Regions from separate parts of the Nitratidesulfovibrio sp. 1201_IL3209 genome, predicted to be linked through region 1. Evidence: predicted binding sites of a transcription regulator. Region 1 holds the regulator's gene; each other region holds the start of a gene.
The links. Region 1 encodes sigma-54, which starts transcription at its own class of promoters, with help from an activator protein. Its sites were predicted from a motif close to CTGGCACGGNNNNTGCTT; they were not measured.

Region 1 (4,826 bases):
GGTGGTCTTCGAGGGCACCGTGTACGTGCAGCGCCCCGACTTCGAGATGTGGGCGGAACGCATCACCCTGCACCTCAAGAAGAAGTCCGCCAAGCCCGGCAGGGAAAACGCCGGGGGCGACGCGGCCCAGGGTGGCCAATCCGGCCAGTCGGGCCAATCCGGCCAGTCCGGAATGTCGGGCATGGACGCGGGCGAAATCGACCGCATCGTGGCCGAGCGCAACGTGCGCATGAAGCGCGAGAACCGCACCGGCGAATGCGAGAAGGCCACCTACACCGTGGACACCGCCGTGCTGGTCATGGAAGGCAACCCCGTGCTGCACGAGGGCGACAACAGCATCAAGGGCGAGGTCATCACCTTCTACACCCGCGAGAACCGCAGCGAAGTGCGCGGTTCGTCCACCAAGCGGGTGCAGGCGGTGTTCACCTCGTCCGGCGACGTGAACCCCCTCGGCGAGTCCAGGGACAACGGCAAGGATGCCGCCAAGGGCGGCGACAAGAGTGACGCCAGGGACGACGCCAAGGCCAAGGGAGCGGCCCAGTGACCTCGGTGCTGCGCGGAGAGGACCTGCACAAGCAGTTCGGCCAGCGCGAGGTGGTGCGCGGCGTCTCGCTGTCCGTGACCCAGGGCGAGACCGTGGGGCTGCTGGGCCCCAACGGCGCGGGCAAGACCACCACCTTCTACATGCTCATCGGCATCATCAAGCCCACTGCGGGAAGGGTGGAGCTTGACGGCCGCGACATCGCCGACTGGCCCCTGCACGAGCGCGCCAGGGTGGGGCTGAGCTACCTGCCGCAGGAAAGCTCCATCTTCCGGCGGCTCACGGTGCGCCAGAACTTGCAGATGATCCTGGAGCACACCGGGCTTTCCAAGGCCCGGCAGAAGGAACGCTCGGACATGCTGCTGGCGGACTTCGGCATCACCCACCTGGCCGATTCCGTGGCCATGCACCTGTCCGGCGGCGAACGGCGTCGCCTGGAGATCGCGCGGTCCATGATCCGCGAGCCCAAGTTCATCCTGCTGGACGAGCCCTTCGCGGGCATCGACCCGCTGGCCGTGGACGACATCCAGCAACTGATCACCGGCCTGCGCGACCGGGGCATCGGGGTGCTCATCTCCGACCACAACGTGCGCGAAACCCTGCACATCTGCGACCGGGCCTACCTTGTGCACCAGGGCGAGGTGATCCTGGAGGGCACGCCCGCGCATATCGTGGACAACCCGCGCGCGCGGGACGTGTATCTGGGCGAAGGATTCTCCCTGTAGCGGGCCCGCGCATGCATCGTACGCCAGCGGCGTCCTCCGGCTTCCGGGAGACGCCGTTTTCGTTTTTATGACAGTGTGTTGCGTGCATGCGCAAGGTTGCCCCGCGAAATGGCGCGAGCGGTTGCATACTTCTTGCTTCTATGGCATGGTTCACCTAACCTCTTGGGGATGGGAACACATTTTCACTGTGGGCCGTTTCTTGCTTGACGCCGCGCGCAGCGTCGCGTCGTCATCTCGTTCGGCCTCAACGCAAGGTGCATAGGGCCTCGACAAGGGTCCAGGGGTTGTCCACGCATGGCATTGGAACTCAGGCAACAGCTCAAGCTCACCCAGCAACTGGTGATGACGCCGCAACTGCAACAGGCCATCCGGCTGTTGCAGCTTTCGCGGCTGGAGCTTGTCGAGACGGTGCAGCAGGAACTGCTGGAAAACCCGTTTCTGGAAGAAGCCCAGGACGAGGGACCGCAGGCCGAGGCATCCGACCAGCGTGACGCCGCCACCGATACCGCCACCGCCGCAGATATCGCCTACGACCGCGAGATCGCCCGCGAAGCCGACTGGGAGGACTACCTGGGCGACTTCGCCAGCACCAGCCGCCAGTCCACGGTGCGCGAATCGGAACTGCCGGAGGAGATGACCTCGTTCGAGGCGCGCTACGCCGCCAAGCCCTCGCTGGAAGGGCACCTGATGTGGCAGTTGCGCCTGTCCTCGCTCACCGAGCGCCAGAAGGACATCGGCGAGGTGATCATCGGCAACATCGCCTCGTCGGGCTACCTGCACGCCACCCTCGACGAAATCGCCGAGATGGCGGGCGTGGCCCCGGCCGAGGTGGAGCCGGTGCTGCACGCCCTGCAACGCTTCGACCCCGTGGGAGTGGCCGCCCGCACCGCGCAGGAATGTCTGCTGGTGCAGATAGAAATGCTGGGCTACACGCGCGACAAGGTGCTGGTGGAACTGGTGCGCGACCACCTGGAAGACCTCGAGAAGCGCCGCTACAAGCCGTTGCTGCGCAAGTTCCGCCTGACCATGGAGGACCTGAAGGAATACCTGGACCTCATCCAGACCCTGGACCCCATGCCCGGCGCCAGCTACGGCGGGGGCGACCCGCAGTTCGTCAGCCCCGACGTGTACGTCTACAGGTACGACGACGACTTCATCATCATGCTCAACGAGGATGGCCTGCCGCACCTGCAACTGAGCACCATGTACGAGCGGTCCGCCGCGGCGGCCGCGTCGGCGGGCGAGCGCGAATATTTCCAGGAAAAGATGCGCTCGGCCTCGTGGCTCATCAAGAGCCTGTACCAGCGCCAGCGCACGCTGTACAAGGTGGTGGAATCCATCGTGAAGTACCAGCGGGGCTTTTTCGAGGACGGGGTGTCGCGCCTGAAGCCGCTGATCCTCAAGGACATCGCCGACGACATCGGCATGCACGAATCCACGGTCAGCCGCATCACCACCAGCAAGTACGTGGCTACCCCGCACGGCATCGTGGAGTTGAAGTTCTTCTTCAACAGCGCGCTGGAACTGGACGACGGCAGCCAGGTGGGCTCCGAGAGCGTGAAGGCGCTGATCAAGAAGCTGATCGGCGATGAAGACCCCAGGGAACCCCTGAGCGACGAGCGCATCGGCGAAATTCTGAAGGAACAGCTCAAAGTCAATATTGCCCGCAGGACCGTTGCGAAGTATCGTACTGCCATGGACATTCCCTCCTCTTCCAAGCGGAAGGAACTGTTCTGACGGCCCGTGCCCCCGCGCCCGACCCGGCGACCAGGGGGGCACCCGTCGCCGGCGGCGCATCCGGCAGCCGCACCCCGCGTGCGGGCCGCGCGCCGCATTCCCCCTCTCACCACTGGAGGAGCGTATGAACATCGCCTTCACCTTCAAGAACTTCGAACCCTCCGACCACCTGAAGAAGTACGCCCGCCGCCGCCTTGAAAAGCTTGGCCGGTTCGTCGGCAAGTCCGCCCTGGACATGCAGGTGAACCTTTCCGTCGACAAGTTCCGCCACAAGGCGGAAGTGCAGATGGCCGGCGACGGGTTCACCCTGTCCGCCATGGAACAGTCCGAAGACATGTACGCCACCCTCGACCTGGTGCTGGAAAAGCTGGAATCGCAGCTGCGCAAGCAGGTGGAAAAGCTGAAGGACCGTCGCCGCTCCGTCCAGTCCGAAAGGGTGGGCAAGGGCATCGACGTGTTCACCTTCAGCACCATGGGCGAAGGCGAGGACCGCACCATCGTCGGCACCGACCACTTCGCCCCCAAGCCCATGCACGTGGACGAGGCGGCCATGCAGCTCGACCAGGGCGACAACGAGTTCCTGGTGTTCCTGAACGCCGAGGTGGAACGCGTGAACATCATCTACCGGCGTCGCAACGGCGATTTCGGCCTTATCGATCCGGTCGTCTAGGCGTCGTACATGAGGCTTTCGGAGTATCTTCACGATGATCTGATCCTGCCCGAGCTCTCCGCCGGCACCAAGAAGGACGTGCTGGCGGAACTCGTGCAGGCCGTGGTGCGGCGGCATCCCGAAGTGGATGCCGCCGTTGCGCTGGGCGTGCTGCTGGACCGCGAGGGCTTGGGCACCACCGGCATCGGCGACGGGGTGGCCATCCCCCACGGCAAGCTGGCGTCCATCGGCGACATCGTGGTGGCCGTGGGGCGCAGCGTGCCCGGCCTGGACTTCGACGCGCTGGACATGAAGCCCTGCCACCTCTTTTTCCTGGTGCTGGCCCCGGAGCAGGTGGCGGGCATGCACCTGCGCATCCTGGCCCACATCTCGCGCCTGCTGAAGGACCCGCAGTTCCGCCGCGCCATGCTCGAGGCGCCGGACGGCGAGGCCTTCCGGGCGATCATGCGGACCACCTGACCCCTGTGCCCCCTGTGCCCCATGACGCCGGCACGACGGAACGACCGGGCAGGGCGGGCCTTGGCCGCATCATCCGTCGTCAGGCCGTAACGCGCATGCTCTACCTGTAACCGCCAGCGTACATCGCAGCGCCCCCCGAAACGGCATCCGGTACGGGCCGCCCGAGGAGTCCGCCATGCCCACCAAGGCCACGCCGTCCGACATATCACCCGCCCAGGCGGAGTCCGACGCTGTACCCGATACCTCCGGCGCGTCAGCCGGATCGGCCGACCCGGCACGGCTCGCCGCATCCGTCCCGCTTCCGGCCGCCGGCAAAGGCGCCGAAGGACGCGGGGACGCGGCGGCCGAGGCGGGCAGCCCCGTGGCCGCCGCCGACTTTCCCGTCATCATCGTCACCGGGCTGTCCGGCGCGGGCAAGAGCACGGTGCTCAACGTGCTGGAAGACCTGCGCTATTTCACGGTGGACGGCCTGCCCGCCACCCTGGCTCCGCAGATGGTCACCATCCTGAACCGCGAAGCGCTGGCCCACTATCAGGGCTTGGTGCTGGGCATGGACCTGCGCGAAAGCAACTTCGTGCGCAACCTGGAAAAATCGCTGGAACGGTTGCAGGGCATGGGCATACGCCCGGCGGTGGTGTTCATAGAAGCCAACCCGGCCGTGCTCAACCGGCGCTACGCCACCACCCGCCGCCCG
Region 2 (4,826 bases), on a different contig from region 1:
CTGATGCGCCTGCTGCGCTAGCTGTGGCCGAGTGGCACCCCCAAGGCACCCCGGTCGAGGCAGAAGCGTTGGTCATGCCCGCGCAGGTCAACTACGTGGGCAAGGCGGCGGACCTGTACGGGCTCGGCTACGCCTACCACGGCTCGGCCAACGTGGTGTTCAAGCATCTGCGCATGGCCTTCCTGTGGGACCGGGTGCGCGTGCAGGGCGGGGCCTACGGCGCGTTCTGCGCCTTCGACCGGGCCAGCGGCCTGCTGACCCAGGTTTCGTACCGCGACCCCAACGTGGCCGCCACGCTGGACGTGTACGACGCCACGGCCGACTACCTGCGCCGGGTCTCGCTGTCGTCCACGGAACTGGCCAACGCCATCGTGGGCGCCATCGGCGACGTGGACAAGCACATGCTGCCCGACGCCAAGGGGGCGGCCGCGCTATACCGCCGCCTGGCGGGCGATTCCGACGCGGCGCGCCAGCAGATGCGCGACGAGATCCTTTCCACCACCAACGACCACTTCCGCGCCCTGGCCGACGTCATGGCCGGGGCGGCCCGCACGGGCCGGGTGGCGGTGCTGGGCGGCGCGGCGCTGGAGCGCGTGGCGGGTGAGCGGGGCTGGCGCGTGGAGCGGGTGCTCTAGCCCTGACTTGTCTTTTCGCCCGTTGACTTCCGACCCGAAGGGCGCGAAGCGTGGCCGTTGGGCGAGCTTGCGAGCCCTACGGACATCGTGCGCAACGAGGTCAAACTTCGCCTGCCATGGCTTTGCTGTCCTTATCCGTAAGATTCGCTTCGCTCACCTAACGGCTAAGGCTCGGTCGAATACGAGAAGAGCGCGTTGCGGCCCTCATCCGTAAGGCTCGAAGACTCGCCAACGGCTGAGGCATACTCCCTCATGGCAGGCTCGTTTTCCTTGTCAACGGACGAAAATTCTGCGTTAGGGGGGCTTCCGGCAGGCCGTTCCGGTCCCCGTTGTTCCTGCCACTGTATCGTCCTGTTGCACTGGCCGGGCACACGGTATAGGAACAGCCTGACCACGCCCACATAGCGAGGAGACCCATGAAGCAAGCCATAGACGTGTTTCACGAGTACATCGCCCGCAACGGCCTGAAGGTCACGCCGCAACGCATGCTCATCGTCGAGGTGTTCATGAGCGCCGGTGGACACCTGACCACGGAAGAACTGTACGAGCGGGTCAAGGCCGTGGACCCCTCGGTGGGTCAGGCCACGGTGTACCGCACCATGAAGCTGCTGTGCGATTCCGGCCTGGCCAAGGAAGTGCACTTCGGCGACGGGGTGGCCCGCTACGAGCAGAAGTACGGCAGCAAGCACCACGATCACCTCATCTGCGAAGCCTGCGGCGAGAACATCGAAGTGCTGGACGACGAGATAGAACGGCTGCAGGAGGATCTTGCGCGCCGCCACGGCTACGTGCTGACCTCGCACCGCATGTACCTGTTCGGGGTGTGCGGCAAGTGCCGCTCGGACGGAAAGCGCCGCCCCCCGCGCGAGGACTGAGCGTCCGATTCCCCGAGTCGACTCCCCGGACCGGGTTCCCGGCCCGGCCGCCGCGCTCCATTTCCCACGCCGTATCCCGGCCGCCAGGCCGGCTGTTCACGAACACCGCACCGGCAACATCAGCGGGCCGCCCCTTGGGGCGGCCCGCTCGCGTTGCATACCCGGGGAGGCACCGGAAAATGGAAACCGGACTTTGCACCGATAACCACGGTTGTCATCCCGAAGAGAGGGGTGCTTCTGTAACCTGGTGAAATAAAAAAATACATGCTGCTCCATGGGTCTGGCACGCCTCTTGATTAGCAAGGGATGCCCGCCATCCGCACTGCCGGCGGTGGCGGCAAACCGCAAGGAGGAGCATCGGAACATGGCAACCAACGACAGCAACGTCGTCGTCGACCACGGGCAATCGCGCCTGTCCGACCTGTGGACCAAGGAAGACTACTGGGCCATCTGGCTCGGCTTCGTCATCATCATCGCGGGCATCTGCATCTACCTGCTGAATCCCCCGGCGGAATACGGCGAAAAGATCGCCAAGGCCAACGCCGTCATGGCCGCCGAGGCGCAGCGCGCGCCGTTCAAGACCATGGCCTACTACAAGGCGCAGGACGACAAGGCCAAGGTCAAGGCCATGGACAGCCCCACGGGCAAGGCCATTTCCGCCTTCCTGAAAAAACCGGGCGGGTGGAGCGGCAATCCCCTCGATTCCTTCTACGTGAGCAAGGCCGCCGCGGACGCCAAGGCCGCCGCCAACGCCGAGAAGGCCGTGGAAGCCAAGGGCAAGGCCGAAGCCGCCATGGCGGCCGCCGTGGCCGCGGAAAAGGCCGCCGCTGACGCCGCCTTCGCCGACGCCGGCCTGAACGACGCGGCGCAGGCCAAGATCGCCGAATGGCGCGCCGCCGAAGCCAAGTCCAAGTCCGCCGCCGACAAGGCCAAGTCCAAGCCCATGAACCTGCTGACCAGCCTGCCGCTGCTCATGGTGGGCATGGGACTGTTCTTCGCCATCGGCATGAAGTTCATGGGCAAGTCGGTGCCCGGTTTCCTCGCGGGCTTCATCGGCGTGTTCGCGGTGGCGTGCCTGGCCACCATGATGGGCAGCCAGTCCACCATGAAGTACTGGGGCATCGGCACCGAGGCGTGGGCCATCATCATCGGCATGCTCATCGCCAACACCGTGGGCACCCCCAAGTGGATCAAGCCCGCCCTTGAGGTGGAATACTTCATCAAGACCGGCCTCGTGCTGCTGGGTGCCGAAGTGCTGTTCGACAAGATCGTGGCCATCGGCATTCCCGGCATCTTCGTGGCCTGGGTGGTCACCCCCATCGTGCTCATCTGCACCTTCATCTTCGGCCAGCGCATCCTGAAGATGGAATCCAAGACCCTGAACATAACCATCTCGGCCGACATGTCGGTGTGCGGCACCTCCGCCGCCATCGCCACCGCCGCCGCCTGCCGGGCCAAGAAAGAGGAACTGACCCTGGCCATCGGCCTGTCGCTGGTGTTCACCGCCATCATGATGATCGCCATGCCGGCCTTCATCAAGGCCGTGGGCATGCCCCACATCCTGGGCGGCGCCTGGATGGGCGGCACCATCGACGCCACCGGCGCGGTGGCCGCGGCCGGTGCGTTCCTGGGCGAAAAGGCCCTGTACGTGGCCGCCACCATCAAGATGATCCAGAACGTGCTGATCGGCGTCACCGCCTTCGGCGTGGCCGTGTACTGGTGCACCCGCGTCGAGGCCCGCGAAGGGCATTCGGTGGGCGTGGGCGAGATCTGGCACCGCTTCCCCAAGTTCGTGCTGGGCTTCCTGGCAGCGTCGATCATCTTCTCGCTGATCAGCGGCAACCTCGGCCCGGACATGGGCAAGGCCCTGCTCGACCAGGGCGTGCTGAAGGGCCTTACCGCCTCGGCGCGCGGCTGGTTCTTCTGCCTTGCCTTCACCGCCATCGGCCTGGCCACCAACTTCCGCGAACTGGCCCACTACTTCAAGGGCGGCAAGCCGCTCATCCTGTACGTGTGCGGCCAGAGCTTCAACCTGGTGCTCACGCTGACCATGGCCTACATCATGTTCTACATCGTGTTCCCCGAGATTACCGCAAAGATCTAGGGGACATGCCGGAGCCCGTCCCAATCCGCGGGGGCGGGCTCCCCTTCACGGGAGCCTTCATGCGACAACCGTTGCGTCATACCTTCATCGGGCGGCTTGCCGCCCTTGGCGTTTCCGTGGCGGTGCTGTGGGCGCTGTTCTTCGTTGCGGGGCCGCGCGTGGTGGCGCACCTGCCCGCGTTGCAGCACTACGGCGAGGTGCAGGACATCTACGGCATCCGCAGCGGGCAGTTGTACTACACCGACGTGGAGATGTCGCAGCAGGCGGAGATCAATTCCCGCTCCACCTGGCGGTTCACGCCGACGGGCCCTGCGAAGGGCGGGGAACCCGGCGCCCCCGGGCCGGTTGCGGCCCCGATGGCCGCCGGTCCCGCCGCCGGAACCGCCGTGGCCCGCTGAGGGCCGGAGCCGCATGCCCCGGCCGCGTGCTCCGCTCCGGGGCGCGGGATACCCCGCGTGACCGCCGCGCCCGCCCCGTCCTGCGCGTCCGCCCCGTACTGCCTCTGCCTGTCCGGCCCTGCATGCCCTGTCCGCCGCGCCCGGTCTGCCCGGTTCGGGGCGTCTTGACGGGGGGCATGGCGGCGGCTAGGCTGCCGCCATCCCCACTTTTCACCGAGGCGGCCGGTGCCTCCGGCCGTTCCCGCGCATGTACATTCCAAAGCCGCACACCCTTCAGCACAAGTTCCTTGCCGGTCTGGCCGTGGCGGTCATCGGCCTGGGCGGGCTGTTCGCCACCGTGCTGTACATGCACCTGCGCACGGTGCTGGAAGAGGAGGTGCACGCCAAGGCGCGGCTGGTCTTCTCGCAGATCGACGCCATCCAGGGCTTCGTGCGCGAGGCGCTGCGCCCGCGCATGCTGGAGACCCACCCCGGCGAATTCATCATCGAGGCCATGTCCTCGTCGTACATTTCGCGCCAGGTCATGGACCGCATGGATAACGACGGCGCGGGGCACATCTACCGCCGCGTGGCCATGGGCGCGCGCAATCCGGCCTTCGAGGCCACCCCCCACGAGCGGGGGCTGATCAGCCATTTCCGCCTGCACCCGGAACAGTCGCTGTGGACCGGCTACGACACGGTGGGCGGCCAGCAGTATTACGTCATCGCCCGGCCCGTGGCCTTTGCCGCGCCGTGCATGACCTGCCATGGCGACCCGGCGGACGCGCCGCCGCAACTGGTGGAGATGTACGGCGACAGGGGGTTCGGCCAGGAA
Region 3 (4,826 bases), on a different contig from region 1:
CCGGAATCGCTCCCGGCATTCGGGGCTTTCGCATACGTAGACCCCCCGTCCAGGCAGTACCTGCCTTTCGTCCGGAACGGGGTCGGCCCCCGCCCCGGCGGCGTCCGTCGGGGGGACGTACCGCAGAAGCTCGCGCTTTGCAAAGCGGCGCCTGCATATGACGCAGGTGCGTAATGGTATGTGCTTCCCGCGGATGGCGTCATCCATCCGCGTACTATTCCTTCGCTTCGGCTTCGGTTCCCTGGTCAGCGCTCTGCGGGTCGGCTTCCGGGATGGCTTCCGCCTCCGGCCCGGCGGCCGCGTCGGCCTCGCCCTGCGCCTGGGGCGCAAGGAAGTTGATGGCCGCGCGCAGGTCGGCGATCTTGCCCGGCGCAAGGCCCAGCGCCGAGGAAAGTTCCTCGTCGTCGGCTTCGCGCAGGCGCTCGATGGACTGGAACCCTGCCGCGATGAACTGTTCGATGGAGATTTCGGCGACGCTGGCGATCTGTTCGAGCCCGCGTCCGATGGCGTTGGCCTCGTTGTAGCGGGTTTCGGTGTAGATATCTATCTTCCAGCCCAGCAGCTTGGCGGCCAGCTTCACGTTCTGGCCCTTGCGGCCGATGGCGTTGGTCAGCTGGTCGTCGGGCACGATGACTTCGAGCAGGTTTTCTTCCTCGTCCACCACGATGCGCGAGATCACCGCCGGGGACAGGGCGTTGCGGGCGTAGGTGGCGATGTCCGGGCTCCAGACCACGATGTCGATGCGCTCGCCGCGCATCTCCTGCACGATGTTCTGGATGCGCGAACCGCGAATGCCCACGCACGCGCCCACCGGGTCCACGTCGCGGTCGCGCGACATGACGGCCGCCTTGGCGCGGCTGCCGGGGTCGCGGGCCACGCCCATGATCTGCACGGTGCCGTCGTCCACCTCGGGCACCTCGCGGCGGAACAGGGCCGCCATGTAGTCGCGGTGCGCGCGCGAGACGATGACCTGCGGGCCGCGTCCTTCCTTGCGCACGTCGATGAGGATGGCCTGCACCCGGTCGCCGCGCTTGTAGTGTTCGCGCGGGATCTGCTCTTCCTTGGGCAGCAGCGCCTCGGTGCGGCCGAGGTTGATGATCCACCCGGCCTTGTCGCGGCGCTGGATGATGCCGCTGACGATCTCGCCCCGGCGGTCCTTGTATTCCTCGTAGATGATCTCCTGCTCCGCGTCGCGCATGCGCTGGATGATCACCTGCTTGGCCGACTGGGCGGCGATGCGGCCGAGGTCCTCGATCTTCACGCGGAAGCCCATTTCGTCGTCCAGCTGCACGCTGGGGTCGTGGGTGCGCGCGTCCTCGAGCGAAATTTCGCTGTTGGGATTCTCGACCTTCTTCACGACGATCTTGAACTGGTAGACGTCGATCTCGCCGGTCTCGTCGTTGTAGCTGACTTCGGCGTCCATCTCGTCGCCGAACTTGCGGGCCACGGAGGTGCGGACGGCTTCCTCCAGGGTGTCGATCAGCATGTCGCGGTCAAGGCCCTTGTCCTTGCTGATCTGGTCGATGGCCTTCTTGAGTTCCAGGCTCATGGGTACTCCTCCGGATCGGTGGCCTAGTCCGTGGTGTCGTCGTGCGGTGCGCCGCCGCGTGCGGGCTTTTTGGGCTGCGCCTTCTTGCGCTGGCCGGTCTTGCCGCCGGGCTGGGGCCGGGTCGTGTCGGGAAAGATGTGGACGAGGTGCGCCTTCTTCACGTCGTCCCACGCCACGGTGAGGGGGGTGGGGGCTTCGTCGGGGCGGGGCGCGGCGTCGGGCAGGAAGGTGAGGGTGTCGCCTTCCACCCGCACGATGTCCCCCCGGAACTTGCGGCGGCCCGGCCATTCGGGGTGGGGCAGCGCAAGGGTCAGTTCGATGGTGCGGCCCGCGTAGGGGGCCATCTGGTCGGCCTCGAAGAAGGGGCGTTCCAGACCGGGAGAGGACACTTCGAGCACGTAGGCGTCGCGGATCACGTCCTCCACGTCCAGGGCAAGGCCCAGCTGGCGCGAGAGGCGGGCGCACTGGTCTATTGTAACGCCTTCGGGACCGGCGCCTTCCGGCGGCAGGGCGTCGGCGGCGGCGTCTTCGGCGGGCGCGGCTTCGGGCTCGGATCCGGTTCCGGGCGCGCCGGGTTTGGCGTCCACGTACACGCGCACCACCGTGCGTCCCCCGGCAAGGATCTCGATGCCCCACAGGGCGATGCCCAGGGCATCGGCCAGGGGCGAGGCGATGGCGGCGACGGCGTCGCGGAGGGGATGCGTGCTCATGATGCGGGGTGTCGTTCCGTTGTCGTGGGCGGCGGGGCCGCAGCAAAAAAAAAGGGGGCCGAAAGGCCACCCGGAATGGCCGCGCACGGCCCTCAGGATGTCGAAGCGGCGTTGCCGTGGAGCGGTAAGGCGTGGCGCTCCGTGAAGCGATTCCAGAGGAATATCGGCAGCCGCTTCTGTCAAGACGAGAGTGTATAGTATGGGGGCCGCGTCCTGTCAACAGGGAATGACGCGGATTCCGGCGGGGCGCGGGGCGTGGGCGGGCCACCGCGCAGCCGGTGTGGGGGCGGGGACCGTCGTGGTTCCGTCGGTTCGCCCCGCGCGCGGGCGGCGCAAGGGGCGTGCGCACGCCGCCACGCACCGGCATGATTCACGTTTTGGGGCATGGTCCATGCCTTGCATTGCCACCGGCGCGGGTACCATGCCCGCAAGGAGGCACGCATGCAGGAAGGCATGTTGTCGAGTCTGTTCGGCGCGCTCACCAACGAGCACCGCATGAACAACATCTCGAACAATCTGGCGAACGTGAATACCACGGGCTACAAGCGCGACGTCATATCCTTCAAGGATACCATGCAGCTGTTCGCCCATGACCAGATCATGGAACCCATCGCCAACGTGCGCTCGAAAAAGCTCTTTCCGGAGCCCATGCACGTGGCCCGGCCGCGCATCGCCGTGGCCCACACCGACTTCGACCAGGGCAGCATGCGCTACACCGGCAACCCGCTGGACGTGGCCATTTCCGGCAACGCCTTTTTCAAGGTGCGCACCCCCGAGGGCGAATTCTACACCCGCAACGGCAACTTCCTGCAAACCGCGGACGGCCAGCTGGTGACGGCCATGGGCCACGCGGTGCAGGGCGACGGCGGCGACCTGGGCCTGCCGCCCGGCGAGCAGGTGCAGATTTCCGACGACGGGCAGATCTTCGCGGACGGCGTGCAGGTGGGGCAGCTGAACCTGGTCACCGTGAACGACCTGACCGCCCTGGAAAAGCTGGGCGGCAACATGTACCGGCTGCGGCCGGGCTCCGACGCGGGCGAGGTGCCCGCGCAGGGGGCCTACGTGGCGCAGGGCTACCTGGAGGCGTCCAACGTCGAGGTGGTCTCCGAAATGGTGAACATGATCGAGGCCCAGCGGCAGTTCGAAGCCTACCAGAAGGTGATGCAGACCTCGGATTCGATAGACCGGGAGGCTACCCAGAAGGTGGGCAAGAAAGTCTAGCGGGTGTCGGCATGAGTGTCTTTTTGCCCTCTGCCTGCGTCAGAATGGCTTTTTACTCCGGTCAAATACCATCAAAGTATGTTCCCTTCATAAAAAGCCATTCTTCCTTGGCAGAGAACAAAAATCCTACTCATGCCGACACCCGCCGGAGAAGCGCGCCGCTTTGCCCACTGACGGTTGACGCCGCGCGGGCACGGTTGCCCGGTGCATCCGGCATCCCGTTTGCAAACACCTGCCTGGCGGGCAACCACCGCCGGACAACTGACGGAATCAACCTCCTCGCAAGGAGACAGCAACCATGATGCGTTCACTCTGGACGGCCGCCACCGGCATGGTGGCCCAACAGCTCAACATCGACGTGATCTCCAACAACCTCGCCAACGTGAACACCACGAGCTTCAAGAAAAGCCGCGCGGAGTTCGAGGACCTCATGTACCAGAACATGCGCATCGCCGGTGCCGCCACCGAGGGCGACAACCGCATTCCCACCGGCATCCAGGTGGGCATGGGCGTGCGGCCCACCACGGTGCACAAGTTCTTCACCCAGGGCGACTACCAGAATACCGGCAACTCGCTGGACCTGGCCATCGAAGGCGACGGCTTCTTCCTGGTGCAGGTGAACGGCGAGGACGCCTACACCCGCGCGGGCGCGTTCAAGCTGAACCAGGACGGGGTGGTGGTGACCGCCAATGGCTACACCCTGCAACCCGAATTCACCGTGCCCGCCGAAACCAAGAACATCACGGTGACGGAAAACGGGCACATCTCCGCGCTGGACAGCAACGGCGCGGCGCTGGCCGAGGCCGACATCCCCCTCTACACCTTCATCAACCCGGCGGGCCTCGAAGCGCGCGGGCGCAACCTGTACATCCCGTCCGAAGCCTCGGGCGAGGCGGTGGAAGGCGTGCCCGGCGAAGACAACGTGGGCACCATCGCCCAGGGCTTTCTGGAAATGTCCAACGTCGAGGTGGTGGACGAGATGGTGAACATGATCGTGGGCCAGCGCGCCTACGAAATGAACTCCAAGGCCATCCAGACCTCGGACACCATGTTGCAGACCGCCGTGCAGCTGAAGCGCTAGGCCGGGGAGACACCACATGATCCGCCACCACCGTTCCGGGCCAGCCCGCCGTTCCGCCGTCATGGCGTCCGCATTCGCCGGTCCCATGGCCTGGCTGGCCGCGCTGGCCCTTGCCATCGGCCTGCTGGCCTTCGGCCTTGCCCCGGCCCGTGCAGGCACCGCCGACGCGGGCTGGCGCATCCGGCTGCTGGACGCGGCCGTGGTGTCCGGTTCCACGGTGACCCTGGGCGAGATCGCCGAACCGGTGGGTCCCATTCCCCCGCAG
Region 4 (4,826 bases), on a different contig from region 1:
GTGAGGGCATTGGCCGTGGCCATGCCGCAGTCGTTGTGGAAATGGGCGCCGATGGACACCCGGCGCGCGCGAGGGGCCGTGCCGCCGTGGCGGGCTTCGTCCAGTGCGGCGCGCAGCCCGCGCACCACCTCCGCCACCTCCAGCGGGGTGAACAGCCCCACCGTGTCGCTCAGGCGCACCCGGTGCGCCCCGTGCGCGGCGGCATGGCGCGCCACGGCGGACACGAAGTCGCGGTCCGCGCGCGAGGCGTCCTCCATGCCCACGGTCACGTGCTCGATGCCCAGGGCACGCGCCTCGGCCAGGGTGGCCGCCAGCAGGTCGAGCAGGGCGGGCCTGCCCACGCCCAGCCGCCGGGCCAGGTGCGCGTCGGAAACAGGCGCCCCCACGCAGACCCGCCGCGCCCCGCAGGCCACGGCGGCGCGCAGGTCTTCCGGGCGGCAGCGGCACCATGCGGCGGCGGCAAGGCCGGGGGCCACGCGGGCCGCCAGGTCCAGCATGTCCGCCAAGTCCTCGCGCCCGGCCCAGCCCACCTCGGCTTCCGGCACGCCCACGGCCGCAAGGCCGCGCAGGATGCGCTCCCGGTCCGCCATGGACAGGTAGGTGCCGAAGGACTGTTCCCCTTCGCGCAGGGTGGTGTCGAGCAGCATGGGGCCTCCGTGTGGAAGGGCGGAGCCGCCCCGCCCGCGCGGGTGACGGCGGAGAAAGGGGGCGGGGCGGACATCCGCGTGAACCGGTGTGCCTCCTCCTTTGCATTGTCAGTGCCAAACCGGTGCGATCTGGGGCCAATCCGGGGCCAATCCGGTGCCAACCCGCATCGGCGAGGGGACCGGCACGGGTTTTTTCTTCGGCGTGCCGGTCGGTTCGCCCTGTACGGCGCTGCCCACCCCCCATCGCGTGCCGGGGCTTTCCCTTGCGTCCCGGCGCATTGGAAGCGCTGACACGGCGCCGTGACCCTTCGTGCCGGTGTCGTGCCCCGCCATGTACGTGGGCGTCGTAAAAACGCCCGTCCGGCCCTTCCGCCCCCCGCACGGCCACCGATGGACCGTGCCCCGACCCTCCCGCGTCATGTCGCGGACCACGCATTTGTCGCATGCGACAAAATGGTCGCTGCATGCGTGTCGCGTCCCGTGCGCGAAGCCCCGGTCCTTCATCCTGTAAACAACTGTCATGCCGGAGTGTTGGCGCAAATGGCCCACACTGGCACGGGGTTTGCCCTATGCGTGTCGTTGCATGGGCACGCCAGTCACGGCGAACGCACCCCGGCCACTCCAACACCCCGGCCGGGCGTGAATCTTCAGGAGGATATCATGAGAAAGGTGGCCATCTACGGCAAGGGCGGCATCGGCAAGTCCACGACCACGCAGAACACCGTCGCGGGTCTCGCGGAAGCCCTGGGGCGCAAGGTCATGGTCGTCGGCTGCGACCCCAAGGCCGACTCCACCCGCCTGCTGCTGGGCGGCCTGGCCCAGAAATCGGTGCTCGACACCCTGCGTGACGAGGGCGAGGACGTGGAACTCGATGATATCCGCAAGCAGGGCTACTCCACCACCCTCTGCGTGGAATCGGGCGGTCCCGAACCGGGCGTGGGCTGTGCGGGGCGCGGCATCATCACCTCCATCAACATGCTGGAATCCCTCGGCGCGTACGAGGAGGACCAGAAGCTGGACTACGTGTTCTACGACGTGCTCGGCGACGTGGTGTGCGGCGGCTTCGCCATGCCCATCCGCGACGGCAAGGCCGAGGAAATCTACATCGTGTGTTCCGGCGAGATGATGGCCATGTATGCGGCCAACAACATCTGCAAGGGCATCATGAAGTACGCCGAATCGGGCGCGGTGCGCCTTGGCGGCCTCATCTGCAACTCGCGCAACGTGGACAACGAAAAGGAAATGATCGAGGAGCTGGCCCGCAAGATCGGCACCCAGATGATCTACTTCGTCCCGCGCGACAACCAGGTGCAGCGCGCCGAAATCCACCGCCAGACCGTCATCGAGTTTTCCCCCGAACACGGGCAGGCCCAGCACTACCGCAATCTGGCGAAAGCCATCGACGAAAACGAGATGTTCGTGGTGCCGAAGCCCCTCCAGATCGCGGAACTGGAAAAGCTGCTGATGGATTACGGCCTCTTCGAGGCTTAACACCGGGCCATTTCACCACCACCCCACCCAATTCGAAGGAGAACGGCGATGATGATCATGGTTCGTGCCATCGTGAGACCCGAAAAATCCGACGACGTGCTGGCCGCCCTCATGGCCGCCGGTTTCCCGGCCGTGACCAAGATGTCCGTGGCCGGGCGCGGCAAGCAGCGCGGCATCAAGATCGGCGAGATCACCTACGACGAGATTCCCAAGACCCTGCTGATCAGCGTGGTGAAGGCCGGCGAGAAGCAGTTCGTCATCGACACCATCATGCACGCGGCCCGCACCGGCGCCAAGGGCGCCTTCGGCGACGGCAAGATCTTCGTCACCCCGGTGGAAGAGGTCTACACCATCAGCTCCGGCGTGAAGGAGCCCGATGTCGAGGAGGCCGCCGCATGAAGGAGATCATGGCCGTAGTGCGCCTGAACAAGATGAACCAGACCAAGAAGGCGCTGACCGAGGCGGGCGTGAACGGCTTCTACGCCCACGAGGCCTTCGGCCGGGGCAAGGGGCTGGTCAGCAGCGACCTGCTGGAAGGCGCCAGGGAAGGGTTCGAAGAGGCCGTGGAACTGCTCGGCGAAAAGGGCAGGCTGTATTCCAAGCGCGTGGTCACCGTGGTGGTGCCCGACGACCAGGTCAGCGACGTGGTCGAGGCCCTCATCAAGGTGAACCAGACGGGCAAGCCCGGCGACGGCAAGATCTTCGTCACCGCCGTTCCGGAAGCCCACCGTGTGAGAACCGCCGAGCACGGCGACAAGGCCATACTCTAGCGGTCAGGAGAGGTACATCATGGCGTTGAAGCACAAGAGCATCCCGGACGTGGCGACCGTCAAGGAAGAACTGCTCAGGAAGTATCCCACCAAGGTCGCCCGCAAGCGCGCCAAGCAGATCGTCATCAACGACGTGAAGGACGGCGACGTGGTGCCCGAGGTGCAGGCCAACGTGCGCACCACCCCCGGCATCATCACCATGCGCGGCTGCACCTACGCGGGGTGCAAGGGCGTCATCCTGGGCCCCACCCGCGACATCGTGAACATCACGCACGGGCCCATCGGCTGCGGGTTCTACTCGTGGCTCACCCGCCGCAACCAGACCAAGGCCCCGTTCGATTCGTCCGAAAACTTCATGCCCTACGCCTTTTCCACGGACATGCAGGACGAGGACATCATCTTCGGCGGCGAAAAGAAGCTGGCGGCGGCCATCCAGGAGGCCTACGACACCTTCCGCCCCAAGGCCATCGCCATCTTCGCCACCTGTCCGGTGGGCCTCATCGGCGACGACATCCACGCCGTGGCCCGCAAGATGAAGGAGAAGCTCGGCATCAACATCTTCGCCTTCAGCTGCGAAGGGTACAAGGGCGTCTCGCAGTCCGCCGGGCACCACATCGCCAACAACCAGATCTTCACCCACGTGGTGGGCGAGGACGATACCCCCAGGCTCGGCGACTACAAGATCAACATGCTGGGCGAGTACAACATCGGCGGCGACGCCTTCGAACTGGAACGCGTGCTGGAAAAGTGCGGCATCACCCTGGTGTCCACCTTCAGCGGCAACTCCACCTACGAGCAGTTCGCCACCGCCCACCAGGCCGACCTCAACGCCGTCATGTGCCACCGGTCCATCAACTACGTGGCCGAGATGATGGAGACCAAGTACGGCATCCCGTGGATCAAGGTGAACTTCATCGGGGCCGAATCCTCCGCCAAGTCGCTGCGCAAGATCGCCCAGTACTTCGGCGACAAGCAGCTCATCGACCGGGTGGAAGCGGTCATCGCCGAGGAAATGCCTGCCGTGCACGCGGCCCTGGAAGACGTGCGGCCCTTCACCGAAGGCAAGACGGCCATGCTGTTCGTGGGCGGCTCGCGCGCCCACCACTACCAGGACCTGTTCACCGAGATGGGCATGAAGACCATCGCCGCCGGGTACGAGTTCGCCCACCGCGACGACTACGAAGGCCGCAAGGTGATGCCCACCATCAAGGTGGACGCCGACAGCCGCAACATCGAGGAAATCGAGGTCGAGCCCGATTCCACCCGCTTCGCCCCGCGCAAGTCCGACGAAGAACTGAAGCGCCTCGCCGAGGAAGGCTTCACCTTCAAGGATTACGAAGGGATGATGCCCCAGATGGAGTCCAACACCCTCGTCATCGACGACCTGAACCAGTACGAGGCCGACAAGCTGATCGAACTGCTGAAGCCCGACGTGTTCTGCGCGGGCATCAAGGAAAAGTTCTCGGTGCAGAAGATGGGCGTGCCCATGAAGCAGCTGCACAGCTACGACTATGGCGGACCCTACGCGGGCTTCAAGGGCGCGGTGAACTTCTACACGGAAATCAAGCGCCTGGTCACCAGCAAGGTCTGGTCCGACCTCAAGGCCCCCTGGGAAGAAAACCCCGAGCTCTCGGCCACCTACGTCTGGGAATAACGGGCAAGGAAGGGAAACGACATGCTGCTCAGACATACCCCGACGGAAATCAGGGAGCGCTCGGCGCTCAACATCAACCCGGCCAAGACCTGCCAGCCCATCGGCGCCATGTACGCGGGCCTGGGCATCAGGGGTTGCCTGCCGCACAGCCACGGCTCGCAGGGCTGCTGCGCCTACCACCGCAGCACCCTGACCCGCCACTACAAGGAACCCGTGTCGGCGGCCACCAGCTCGTTCACGGAAGGCGCATCGGTGTTCGGCGGC

Region 2: a site for sigma-54 is predicted at 1,791-1,808, ahead of V6B97_RS07595 (YeiH family protein). Genes of this name have one in related genera too.
Region 3: a site for sigma-54 is predicted at 2,639-2,656, ahead of flgF (flagellar basal-body rod protein FlgF). Genes of this name have one in related genera too.
Region 4: a site for sigma-54 is predicted at 1,198-1,215, ahead of nifH (nitrogenase iron protein). Genes of this name have one in related genera too.

What each region holds. Positions count from the first base shown of each region.
Region 1 is NZ_JBAIYT010000036.1:23,157-27,982, reverse strand. Features, by position in the region: gene V6B97_RS14535 (LptA/OstA family protein) at 1-544, shown strand, start outside; gene lptB (LPS export ABC transporter ATP-binding protein) at 541-1,266, shown strand; gene rpoN (RNA polymerase factor sigma-54) at 1,561-3,003, shown strand; gene hpf (ribosome hibernation-promoting factor, HPF/YfiA family) at 3,128-3,673, shown strand; gene V6B97_RS14515 (PTS sugar transporter subunit IIA) at 3,683-4,132, shown strand; gene rapZ (RNase adapter RapZ) at 4,494-4,826, shown strand, end outside.
Region 2 is NZ_JBAIYT010000012.1:9,224-14,049, forward strand. Features, by position in the region: gene V6B97_RS07585 (insulinase family protein) at 1-635, shown strand, start outside; gene V6B97_RS07590 (Fur family transcriptional regulator) at 1,052-1,510, shown strand; gene V6B97_RS07595 (YeiH family protein) at 1,875-3,614, shown strand; gene V6B97_RS07600 (hypothetical protein) at 3,674-4,012, shown strand; gene V6B97_RS07605 (c-type heme family protein) at 4,260-4,826, shown strand, end outside.
Region 3 is NZ_JBAIYT010000024.1:31,715-36,540, reverse strand. Features, by position in the region: gene V6B97_RS11760 (YlxR family protein) at 1-207, opposite strand, end outside; gene nusA (transcription termination factor NusA) at 215-1,549, opposite strand; gene rimP (ribosome maturation factor RimP) at 1,573-2,259, opposite strand; gene flgF (flagellar basal-body rod protein FlgF) at 2,701-3,480, shown strand; gene flgG (flagellar basal-body rod protein FlgG) at 3,779-4,561, shown strand; gene flgA (flagellar basal body P-ring formation chaperone FlgA) at 4,578-4,826, shown strand, end outside.
Region 4 is NZ_JBAIYT010000026.1:7,615-12,440, reverse strand. Features, by position in the region: gene V6B97_RS12235 (LeuA family protein) at 1-647, opposite strand, end outside; gene nifH (nitrogenase iron protein) at 1,308-2,138, shown strand; gene V6B97_RS12225 (P-II family nitrogen regulator) at 2,187-2,537, shown strand; gene V6B97_RS12220 (P-II family nitrogen regulator) at 2,534-2,908, shown strand; gene nifD (nitrogenase molybdenum-iron protein alpha chain) at 2,928-4,562, shown strand; gene nifK (nitrogenase molybdenum-iron protein subunit beta) at 4,584-4,826, shown strand, end outside.